Regions from separate parts of the Giesbergeria giesbergeri genome, predicted to be linked through region 2. Evidence: predicted binding sites of a transcription regulator. Region 2 holds the regulator's gene; each other region holds the start of a gene.
What was found. The regulator HrcA, encoded in region 2, represses chaperone genes, less so after heat shock. The targets are predictions, from matches to a motif close to TTAGCACTCNNNNNNNNNGAGTGCTAA.

Region 1 (3,278 bases), 120 kb from region 2:
CCCTGCGCCAAGTCAGTGTGTTTGACCACCCAGACCGCAGCCAACGCGGGCGCACCCTCACCCATACCCATTATTTCGATTTGGGCGCACAGCCACTGCCCACCGTACAGGCGGGTGACGATGCGGCACAGGTGCAATGGGTACCGATGAACCAATTAGCAGCACTAGAGGCCGAGTTTTTTGAAGACCACTTTCACATGCTCGACCACTTTTTGGGCCTGACCAGCAGTTTGCCCACAGCCCCGCTTTAGGCCATCACGGCAAGCTCTACCCGGTTGCGCCCTTGGGCCTTGGCACGGTACAGCGCCGAATCTGCGGCCAAGAACAAATCATCGGCCTGCTGCCCATGTTCTGGAAACATAGCCACACCAAAGCTGCAACTGATGCCGTGGAGTCCAGGCACTTCGGGCCAATCCAGCTCCGCCAACCGCGCCCGCAACCGCTGGGCACAGTGGAGCACATGCCCACAGGGCGCACCAGCACTGACCAAGAGAAACTCCTCCCCCCCCCAGCGAAACAAATAGTCTGCGGCCCGCACATGCGCCTGAATCTCGTGGGCCACTTTGCGCAACACCAAATCTCCCGTCTGATGACCAAAACGGTCGTTGATGTCCTTGAAATGGTCTAGGTCAAACAAACACAACCCCAAGGGCAAGTTCTGCTGCTGGCATCGCTGCAATTGCTGCTGCAAGATACGCTCACATTCGCGACGATTGAGCAGCCCGGTCAAGGCATCGTGTGATGCCTGCATTTGCAGGGCTTGCTCGGCATGTTTACGGTCGGTGATGTTCTGCACCATACCCACCACCCTAATAGGTTGGCCTTGGGCGTCACGCTCACAAACACGCCCCCGGTCATGCACCCACAGGTAATGGCCGTTGCGGTTGCGCAGCCGGTATTCAGCCTCATAACGCTCACGCAAGCCTTTGATGTGTTCTTGCAGCGCCCGGCGTACACGGCTGGCATCGTCGGGGTGGACATTGGTGGCCCAAGTCTCTAGCGTGGGCTTCATCTCATGGGGGCCATAACCCAGCATACGCTTGAGTTGAGGGCTAAAAAACACTTCGTTGTTGAGCAGATTCCAGTCCCACAGGCCATCAGATGCCTCGGTCAGGGCATAGCGCAACTGCACATCGCGGTCGTTCAGGTCTTGCTCCAGCGCCAGACGGCGGCCAATGTCCCGCGCTACCGACACAAAATATTCGCAGCCTTGGTGCATAAAGGCACTGGTCGTTACCTCTACCGGCACCTCGGCCCCACTGCGATGGCGATGGCGGCCAATAAAAACAAACTGTCCCTGTGCCTCCCGAACCGCCTGCGCAATGCTGGCCCACTGCTCAATGCCAATCACATCTTTTTGCAGACTCAGCACCGAATGCTGCACCACCTCGTCGCGGGGCAGCCCTACTTGGTGCAGGGCTGCTGCATTGCAGTCCAGAATGTTGGAGGTTTGTGGATCAATCAGGTAAACCGCATCGGGCAGATGCTCAAACACCGATTGGTGCAGAGAAAAAGAAGAGATCAGCATGGTATTGGCTTGTTATTGAGGGCTGTGCCTTGTTATTTCCATACGCAAGGCACGATGTTAAGGCACCCCCCATACACAGCCCCCTCTTGAAAGCCCGCAAAAAGCCCTTATCATTAGCACTCGTCTGACAAGAGTGCTAACAACACCCTGTCAGCGGAAGATTGGCTACGTGTCTGCAAACACAGACCCTCAATTGATAAAGCATTTTTTTGACCCCTTCAGGAGATAGATCCATGAACCTTCGCCCTCTGCACGACCGTGTCATCGTCAAGCGCATCGAAAGCGAAACCAAGACTGCCTCCGGCATCTATATCCCCGACAACGCCGCAGAAAAGCCTGACCAAGGCGAAGTGCTGGCCGTTGGCCCCGGCAAGAAGAATGACAAGGGCGAGCTGATTGCGCTGAACGTCAAGGTGGGTGATCGCGTGCTGTTTGGCAAATACAGCGGCCAGACCGTCAAGGTCGATGGCAATGAACTGCTGGTGATGAAGGAAGACGACCTCTTTGCCGTCGTTGAAGCCTAAGCACTTTCAGCACTGACCCCTGTTTTTAGAATTCTGGAGAAATACACATGGCAGCAAAAGACGTAGTTTTTGGTGGTGAAGCCCGCGCCCGCATGGTCGAAGGCGTCAACGTCCTGGCCAACGCCGTTAAAGTGACACTCGGCCCCAAGGGCCGCAACGTGGTGCTGGAGCGTTCCTTTGGCGCCCCCACCGTGACCAAAGACGGTGTGTCCGTGGCCAAGGAAATCGAACTCAAAGACAAGCTGCAAAACATGGGCGCCCAGATGGTCAAGGAAGTGGCTTCCAAGACCTCTGACAACGCTGGTGACGGTACTACCACCGCTACCGTGCTGGCCCAAGCCATCGTGCGCGAAGGCATGAAGTATGTGGCCGCTGGCATGAACCCCATGGACCTGAAGCGCGGTATCGACAAGGCTGTAGAAGTCCTGATCGCCGAGCTGAAGAAGGCTTCCAAGCCCACCACCACTTCCAAAGAAATTGCCCAAGTCGGCTCCATTTCCGCCAACTCTGACACCAGCATCGGCGAAATCATTGCCAATGCCATGGACAAAGTAGGCAAAGAAGGCGTGATCACCGTAGAAGACGGCAAGAGCCTGCAAAACGAACTCGATGTCGTTGAAGGTATGCAGTTTGACCGTGGCTACCTGTCGCCCTACTTCATCAACAACCCCGAAAAGCAAGCCGCGATCCTGGACAACCCCTTCGTGCTGCTGTTCGACAAGAAGATCAGCAACATCCGCGACCTGCTGCCTACGCTGGAGCAAGTGGCTAAGGCTGGCCGTCCGCTGCTGATCGTGGCTGAAGACGTCGAAGGCGAAGCTCTGGCAACATTGGTGGTCAACACCATCCGTGGCATCCTGAAGGTGGTGGCCGTGAAGGCTCCTGGCTTTGGCGACCGTCGCAAGGCCATGTTGGAAGACATCGCCATCCTGACTGGCGGCAAGGTTATCGCTGAAGAAGTGGGCCTGACTTTGGAAAAGGTTACGCTGGCCGATCTGGGCCAAGCCAAGACCATCGAAGTGGGCAAAGAAAACACCATCATCATCGACGGCCACGGCGCTGCTGCTGACATCGAAGCCCGCGTCAAGCAAATCCGCGTGCAAATCGAAGAAGCCACCTCCGACTACGACCGCGAAAAGCTGCAAGAGCGCGTGGCCAAGTTGGCTGGCGGTGTGGCCGTGATCAAGGTCGGCGCTGCCACCGAAGTCGAAATGAAGGAAAAGAAG
Region 2 (3,278 bases):
ACACAGAAACGGCGCCTGTGTGCGCCGATTGTCCTTGGACACATGAGCGCAAGCCGGACAGGTGCGGCTGGTGTTTTGCGGCAATACCGCTACCAGCATCCCGCCCGACCATTGCAGTTTGTATTCCAGTTGCCGCCGAAACTCGCTCCAACCCTGATCCAAAATGGAGCGGTTCAAGCCCGACTTGGCTTGGACGTTCTTACCCGGCTTGTCTTGGCAACCCTGTGCCGATTTCGACATATTTTTGACCTGCAAGTCTTCGATACAAACGAGCGCGTGGTTTTGGCTGATCGCTGTAGTGGCTTTGTGCAGGAAGTCTTTGCGGCAGTTTGCAATCCGCGTGTGAATTTTTTGGACCTTGGCTTTTTCTTTTTTCCAGTGGCTGCTAAATTTGACTTTGCGCGCCATGCGCCGCTGGTAGCGTGCCAGCCGGACTTGGTGGCGCTTGAAACTGTTCAGGGGTGCTAGAAAAGCGCCATCGCTGAAGGTGGCAAAGCGGGCAATACCTAAGTCGATGCCGATGGCGGTGGTCGCAGTGGGGACAGGGGGAGCCACTTCGCGTTCGGTTTGGATGCTGGCAAACCACTTGCCAGCCGAGTGGCTTACCGTGATGTTTTTGGCTGTTCCAAGGAGCTTGCGGCTTGGCCGAAAGCGTACCCAGCCCAGCTTCGGTAACTTGATACGGCGGTTGCCTAGGTCGATCTCAAAGCCCTGTGGAAAACGAAAACTCTCCGCACGGCCTTTGTGCTTGAAGCGCGGAAAACCTGCACGTTTTTCAAAGAAGTTTTTGAACGCACGCTCTGCATCTTTGAGCGCTTGTTGCAAGGTTTGGGAAGGCGATTGCCTGAGCCAAGGCAACTCATCCTTCCGCTGTGGTAGCTGGTTGGCCATTTCCACATAACTGATAAATTTGCCACCCGCTGCATAGTTGGCTTTTTGCAGTGCCAACGCCTTGTTATAGACAAACCGACGCGCCCCAGCAAAGCGGCACATGTCGCGCTGCTGCGCACTATTGGGCATGAGCTCGAACTTGAAGGCTTGCAAGCGTTGCATACTTTGATTCTATGCAGTCCCTATGCTTGCACAAAAAATACCTTTGGTATCCGCGCGCTACATCTCCACCCTGAAGAACGGGATTTTCCGCGCAAGATGGATAAAATTGCCCGATGCTGGATGATCGTGCCAAGTTGTTGCTCAAGGCGCTGGTAGAGCGTTATATCGAAGATGGGCAGCCCGTAGGCTCCCGCACTTTGTCACGTGCCTCGGGGCTGGATTTGTCGCCAGCCACCATTCGCAACGTGATGGCGGATTTGGAATACTTGGGCCTTATTGCCAGTCCGCACACCTCTGCGGGGCGGGTTCCTACCGCCAAAGGCTATCGGTTGTTCGTCGATACCATGCTCACGGCAGACCGTAGGTATATCTCTACACCCCAATTGGCCCCTGACCAACCACAGAAAGTGATTGCCAACGCGGCTCAACTGCTATCGAGCTTGTCGCAATTTGTTGGCGTAGTGATGGCGCCCCGGCGCACTTCTGTGTTTCGGCATATCGAATTCTTGCGCCTGTCGGAGCGGCGCTTTTTGCTCATCATTGTCTCGCCCGAAGGCGATGTGCAGAACCGGGCGATTCTGTCTGAAACCGATTTCACCCAAAGCCAGTTGGTGGAAGTAGCCAATTTCTTGAACATGCACTATGCAGGCATGGCGATGGAGCAGGTGCGTGAGCGGTTGGCTACAGAGGTAGACCAACTGCGCGGCGAGATTGCCACGCTGATGCAGGCTGCGGTGCAGGTCAGTTCCGAAGCCTTTGAGCAGGCCCAAGAAGAAGTGGTGATTTCGGGTGAGCGCAATTTGCTGTCGGTGAGCGATTTTTCTCAAAATATGGGCAATTTGCGCCGTGCGTTTGACCTGTTTGAGCAAAAAACCCAAATTTTGCGCCTGCTGGATGTATCGCAGCAGGCCGAAGGGGTGCGCATTTACATTGGTGGTGAGAGCCAAGTAGTTCCCTTTGAAGAGTTGTCGGTTGTCAGTGCGCCTTATGAGGTGGATGGGCAGGTGGTAGGCACATTGGGGGTGATTGGCCCCACCCGAATGCCCTACGACCGGATGATCCAGATTGTGGACATTACCTCGCGGCTGGTCTCCAACGCGCTCAGCCACCACCACTGAGCCCAGTTGGTGTTGGCCCCAATGGCGCTGGCCCGTCAGCGGCTTGACGCGCAACAATGATGTAATTCGTCCATGAAGTCCCGTTTTGAACACATTGCCTTGGTAGGCAAGTACCAGAGTCCGACCTCTGGAGTCATGGCCGAACATGCGCGCAAGACGCTAGAGGGTATTGCCCTGTTTCTGCGTAGCCAAGGCTGTACCGTTTCGCTAGAAGCACAGACGGCAGCCCATATGGACATGCCCGGATATCCGGCTTTGGATGTGGACGAAATCGGCCATCAGTGCGATTTAGGTCTGGTGGTTGGGGGCGATGGCACCATGTTGAGCATTGGCCGCCAAGTGGCCCGTTATGGCACTCCATTGATTGGAATCAACCAAGGGCGGTTGGGCTTTATCACCGATATTCCACTAGACAATTACCAGTCCACTCTTGCGCCCATGCTGCATGGGCAGTTTGAGGAAGACCACCGTCCTTTGATGCACGCGCGCGTGCTGCGTGAGGGCGTGTGTGTGTTTGATGCCTTTGCCATGAATGATGTAGTGGTCAACCGGGGGGCTACCTCTGGCATGGTGGAGTTGCGGGTGGAGGTGGATGGCCATTTTGTGGCTAATCAACGTGCCGATGGTCTGATTGTGGCTTCCCCTACGGGTTCGACGGCCTATTCATTGTCGGCGGGGGGGCCTATGCTGCACCCGTCTTTGCCTGGCTGGGTGTTGGTGCCTATTGCGCCCCACACGTTGTCAAACCGCCCGATTGTGCTGGCTGACATCACGGAGATTGCCATCGAAATTGTCAATGGGCGCGATGCCAGTGCCAATTTTGATATGCAGTCCTTGGCCTCTTTGCACCACGGTGATCGTATTTTGGTGCGCCGGGCTGAATACTGCGTGCGCTTTTTGCATCCGCGCGGCTGGAGTTACTTTGACACGTTGCGCAAGAAACTGCGCTGGAACGAAGGAGGTTCCTGAACATGTCGCTCAAGAGCATCACGTTGCACGATTTTGTCATTGTGCAGCGGCTGGATCTGGAGCTTGCAGATGGATTCACGGCCCTGACCGGAGAGACGGGGGCGGGAAAATCCATTCTGATTGATGCCCTGCAATTGG
Region 3 (3,278 bases), on a different contig from region 2:
GGCGGTGGTGCCTGCAACCTGCCAGCCCTGTTGGAACAATTTTTGGCGCACCCCTGGATTGCGTACGATCTGGCTGAGCAGCACTGAGAGCCGCTCTCGCACTGGCAACGGCAGTGCTGGCGAGGAGGCCACGGCATTCCATATTTCTAAATGGAAATCAGCCACCCCCGCCTCGGACAAACTGGGGTAATGGGGCACCAACGTGCTACGCCCAGTAGATGTCACCCCCATAATGCGCAACTTGCCTGCCCGCTCTTGGGCGGCTGCCATTGCTGGGGGCAGCAGGGCCAATTGCAACTGCTCCCCCACCAGCGCCTGGATGACCTGAGGATTGCCAGGATAGGGCACATGCACTGGGGCCATGCCTGTTTTGGCTTTGAGCAACTCCATGCCAATGTGGGCGACTGTGCCCACCCCCGGCGTGCCATAACTCCACCGATCCCCCGCTTGGCGAGCTGCTATCAAGAAATCACGGGTTTGACTCCCCGGTGCTTTGGCAGGCACCGCCAAAACCAAAGGGGCGGTACCGATCAAACTGATAGGCGCCAAATCTTTGAGGGGGTCGTAAACAAGTTTGGGGTTGAGCATCCGTGCAATTGTCAAGTTGCCGTTGATCATCACTCCCAGCGTGTGGTGGTCGGTGGCACGGGCCACCACCTCGGCGGCGATGTTGCCTCCAGCCCCCACCCGGTTTTCTACCACCACTGGCACGCCCAAAGCCTGTGCAAGGGGTTCTGCCAATGTACGTGCGACCAAATCGGGCGAAGAGCCCCCCGGAAAACCCACCACCAACCGGATAGGTTGCGTAGGCCATCCAGGCGTAGCCAGCGCCCTGCCCGCCACCACGGGCTGTGCCAGACAGGCATTGCTGCCAACAGCAGCCAAGGCCCAAAGCAGGGCCGTGCGGCGCGAGGAGGAAGGGGGCATCAAAACTCCTGAACAATCGCTGTGATCCTATGACCCCAGCGCAAAGAAGGCACGTTGCACCTCAATGGTGCATCCTACATTATCGCCACCCCATACGGTGGGGAACAGCCCATCAGGCGTAGGCGCTCAACACCTTGCGCATTTTCTTCATAGCGGCCACCTCAATCTGGCGAATGCGCTCGGCACTCACGCCATAAACCGCCGCCAATTCATGCAGTGTCATGCCACCAGAACCATCGTCATTCACTTTGAGCCAACGCTCCTCCACGATCCGGCGACCACGCTCATCCAACGTAGCCAAGGCAGTGGCAATACCATCGCTGGCCAGCATGTCGCGCTGGTGCGACTCCATCACAGCCGTAGGCTCGTGCGAAGCATCAGCCAGATAGGCAATCGGGCCAAACGCCTGCTCACCATCGTCGGAGGGAGCTGGATCTAACAGCACGTCACCACCAGACATGCGTGTTTCCATCTCTATCACTTCTTCGCGCTTGACTTGGAGCTGATGGGCTACTTGGTCAATTTCAGTATCGGACAAACTGCTGCGGTGCGTGTCTTCGGCATCGGTCTTGAAGCCTTGCTTCATGGAGCGCAAATTGAAGAACAGCTTGCGCTGCGCCTTGGTGGTAGCCACCTTGACCATACGCCAGTTCTTCAGAATGTATTCATGGATCTCGGCTTTGATCCAGTGCATGGCATAACTGACCAGACGTACCCCCTGATCAGGATCAAAGCGTTTGACCGCCTTCATCAGGCCCACGTTACCTTCTTGGATCAAATCGCCGTGGGGCAGCCCATACCCCAAATATTGACGCGAAATAGAAATCACCAGCCGCAGGTGTGACATGACCAAGCGCCCAGCCGCCTCCACATCATTGTGGTCGCGCAGCCGACGCGCATAGCTTTGCTCTTCCTCATAGGTGAGCAAGGGCAAGCGATTGGCTGCCGAGATATAAGCGTCCAGATTGCCCAGCGACGGCACTACGGCCCACGGGTTGGTCGATGCCAAAGCCGCCGATGCGGATCCAGATGAGAGTGTCATTCCAGAAGTCCTTTCTTCCAAGTCTTCATGTTAGCACTCTGTTGGAGAGAGTGCCAAGACCCGAAGTTCCCGACCCTGTAACAAAAAAATCAATGTTGATCGTCACTCAGTTTCCCGCTCTTTGCACTGAGTTCTGAACTCTGACTGCTTCTTTCGTTTGGGATCAAAGGGCAATAGCCCCAATTACTGGGGTTGGATTGATAGTGCCTCTAGCCTCTCGTTCAGACAAGGAGGCACCGAATACGCTACCCAATAAAGGGGGCGACTCTGGCGGATGCCTTTAACGCCGACTTCGTCAAGCTTGTTCAAACCTCCGCTGATGTAAGACCCAGCGAAATTTTTCTAGGTTCTGTTTTTTGCACTGAGCACTGAACTATGGGGACGTTTGCCACGTGAGACAAGGGCAAATACAGCATGGAACTCGGGAGTTTGAGTAAGGGCTGAGGACTGAAATCTTCGGCGAAGCAATTTCTTACTTTTCACCGTTGTTTTTTATTCCATGATGTGGGAATTGTCTCGAAAATACAGAAGATTGTGGTTCTGGTGGCCCTATCAACTCCGCCCGACAGAGCGCGCAGGTTCACTTGATGCCTGCATAACCGGTTGATTGGCACCCTTTTCGCGCAGTTTGCAGGCCTGTTTTGGCCTCTGCGATACCGCTTTAGCACTGGGAAAGCACTCCTATCCCTGTGCACCCATGATGCACTTCCTTGCCATTCACAGATTTCCCAACGTAAACAGCATCGTCAACCGCGCCGTGCTCTTCCCCTGGCCCCGGTAGCCCACCTTGGTGGTAGCCAAACTACTGCTTTTTCACCCTGAACGGTTGTTCCACCTTGTCTCACACGCTGGCCTTAAGCCGCTCGGCCTTGTCTTTGTCTGGTGCCTCTCTGGATCTCGCTCACCCTCTTTGTTTTTGGTCGAGCTGGGCGCAGCAATGCTGCTGGCATCCACGATGGGGCCGGTCTTGAGCATCAGATCTTGCTGGGCCAAACCGATGTTGATGGTCGCCAGCAGGTGTTTCTCCAGCAGGTGGCGAAAGTGCAAGATGATGGTTTCGTCAGGCATGCGGGCTGCGCCATCAAGATCCGCAAAGCAGCGGCACAGCGGCCGCTCGTGCAGCTCTTCTTCCATGGCAGGATCACTCACAGGTTCCACCACAGTTGCAGGCAATGGATGCACAGCATGGTCTCAATAGAAAACCAAAGAAGCTGTCGAAGTCACAACGCTCGAATGGGTATCATGATTCAATCACCACCGCCTGCTTGAACCCATCGGGTACTTCCCGCCAGCGGAAGCTGGGGTGATT

Region 1: the regulator HrcA is predicted to act here: its motif matches at 1,642-1,668, upstream of groES (co-chaperone GroES).
Region 3: the regulator HrcA is predicted to act here: its motif matches at 2,000-2,026, upstream of rpoH (RNA polymerase sigma factor RpoH).

What each region holds. Positions count from the first base shown of each region.
Region 1 is NZ_BAAGYJ010000001.1:399,303-402,580, forward strand. Features, by position in the region: gene ACYVB2_RS01815 (bifunctional nicotinamide-nucleotide adenylyltransferase/Nudix hydroxylase) at 1-251, shown strand, start outside; gene ACYVB2_RS01820 (sensor domain-containing diguanylate cyclase) at 248-1,528, opposite strand; gene groES (co-chaperone GroES) at 1,762-2,052, shown strand; gene groL (chaperonin GroEL) at 2,100-3,278, shown strand, end outside.
Region 2 is NZ_BAAGYJ010000001.1:520,676-523,953, reverse strand. Features, by position in the region: gene ACYVB2_RS02355 (RNA-guided endonuclease InsQ/TnpB family protein) at 1-1,053, opposite strand, end outside; gene hrcA (heat-inducible transcriptional repressor HrcA) at 1,167-2,171, shown strand; gene ACYVB2_RS02345 (NAD kinase) at 2,244-3,140, shown strand; gene recN (DNA repair protein RecN) at 3,143-3,278, shown strand, end outside.
Region 3 is NZ_BAAGYJ010000005.1:114,965-118,242, reverse strand. Features, by position in the region: gene ACYVB2_RS10430 (Bug family tripartite tricarboxylate transporter substrate binding protein) at 1-927, opposite strand, end outside; gene rpoH (RNA polymerase sigma factor RpoH) at 1,040-1,969, opposite strand; partial or broken gene ACYVB2_RS10420 (transposase) at 2,843-3,171, opposite strand; partial or broken gene ACYVB2_RS10415 (hypothetical protein) at 3,168-3,278, shown strand, end outside.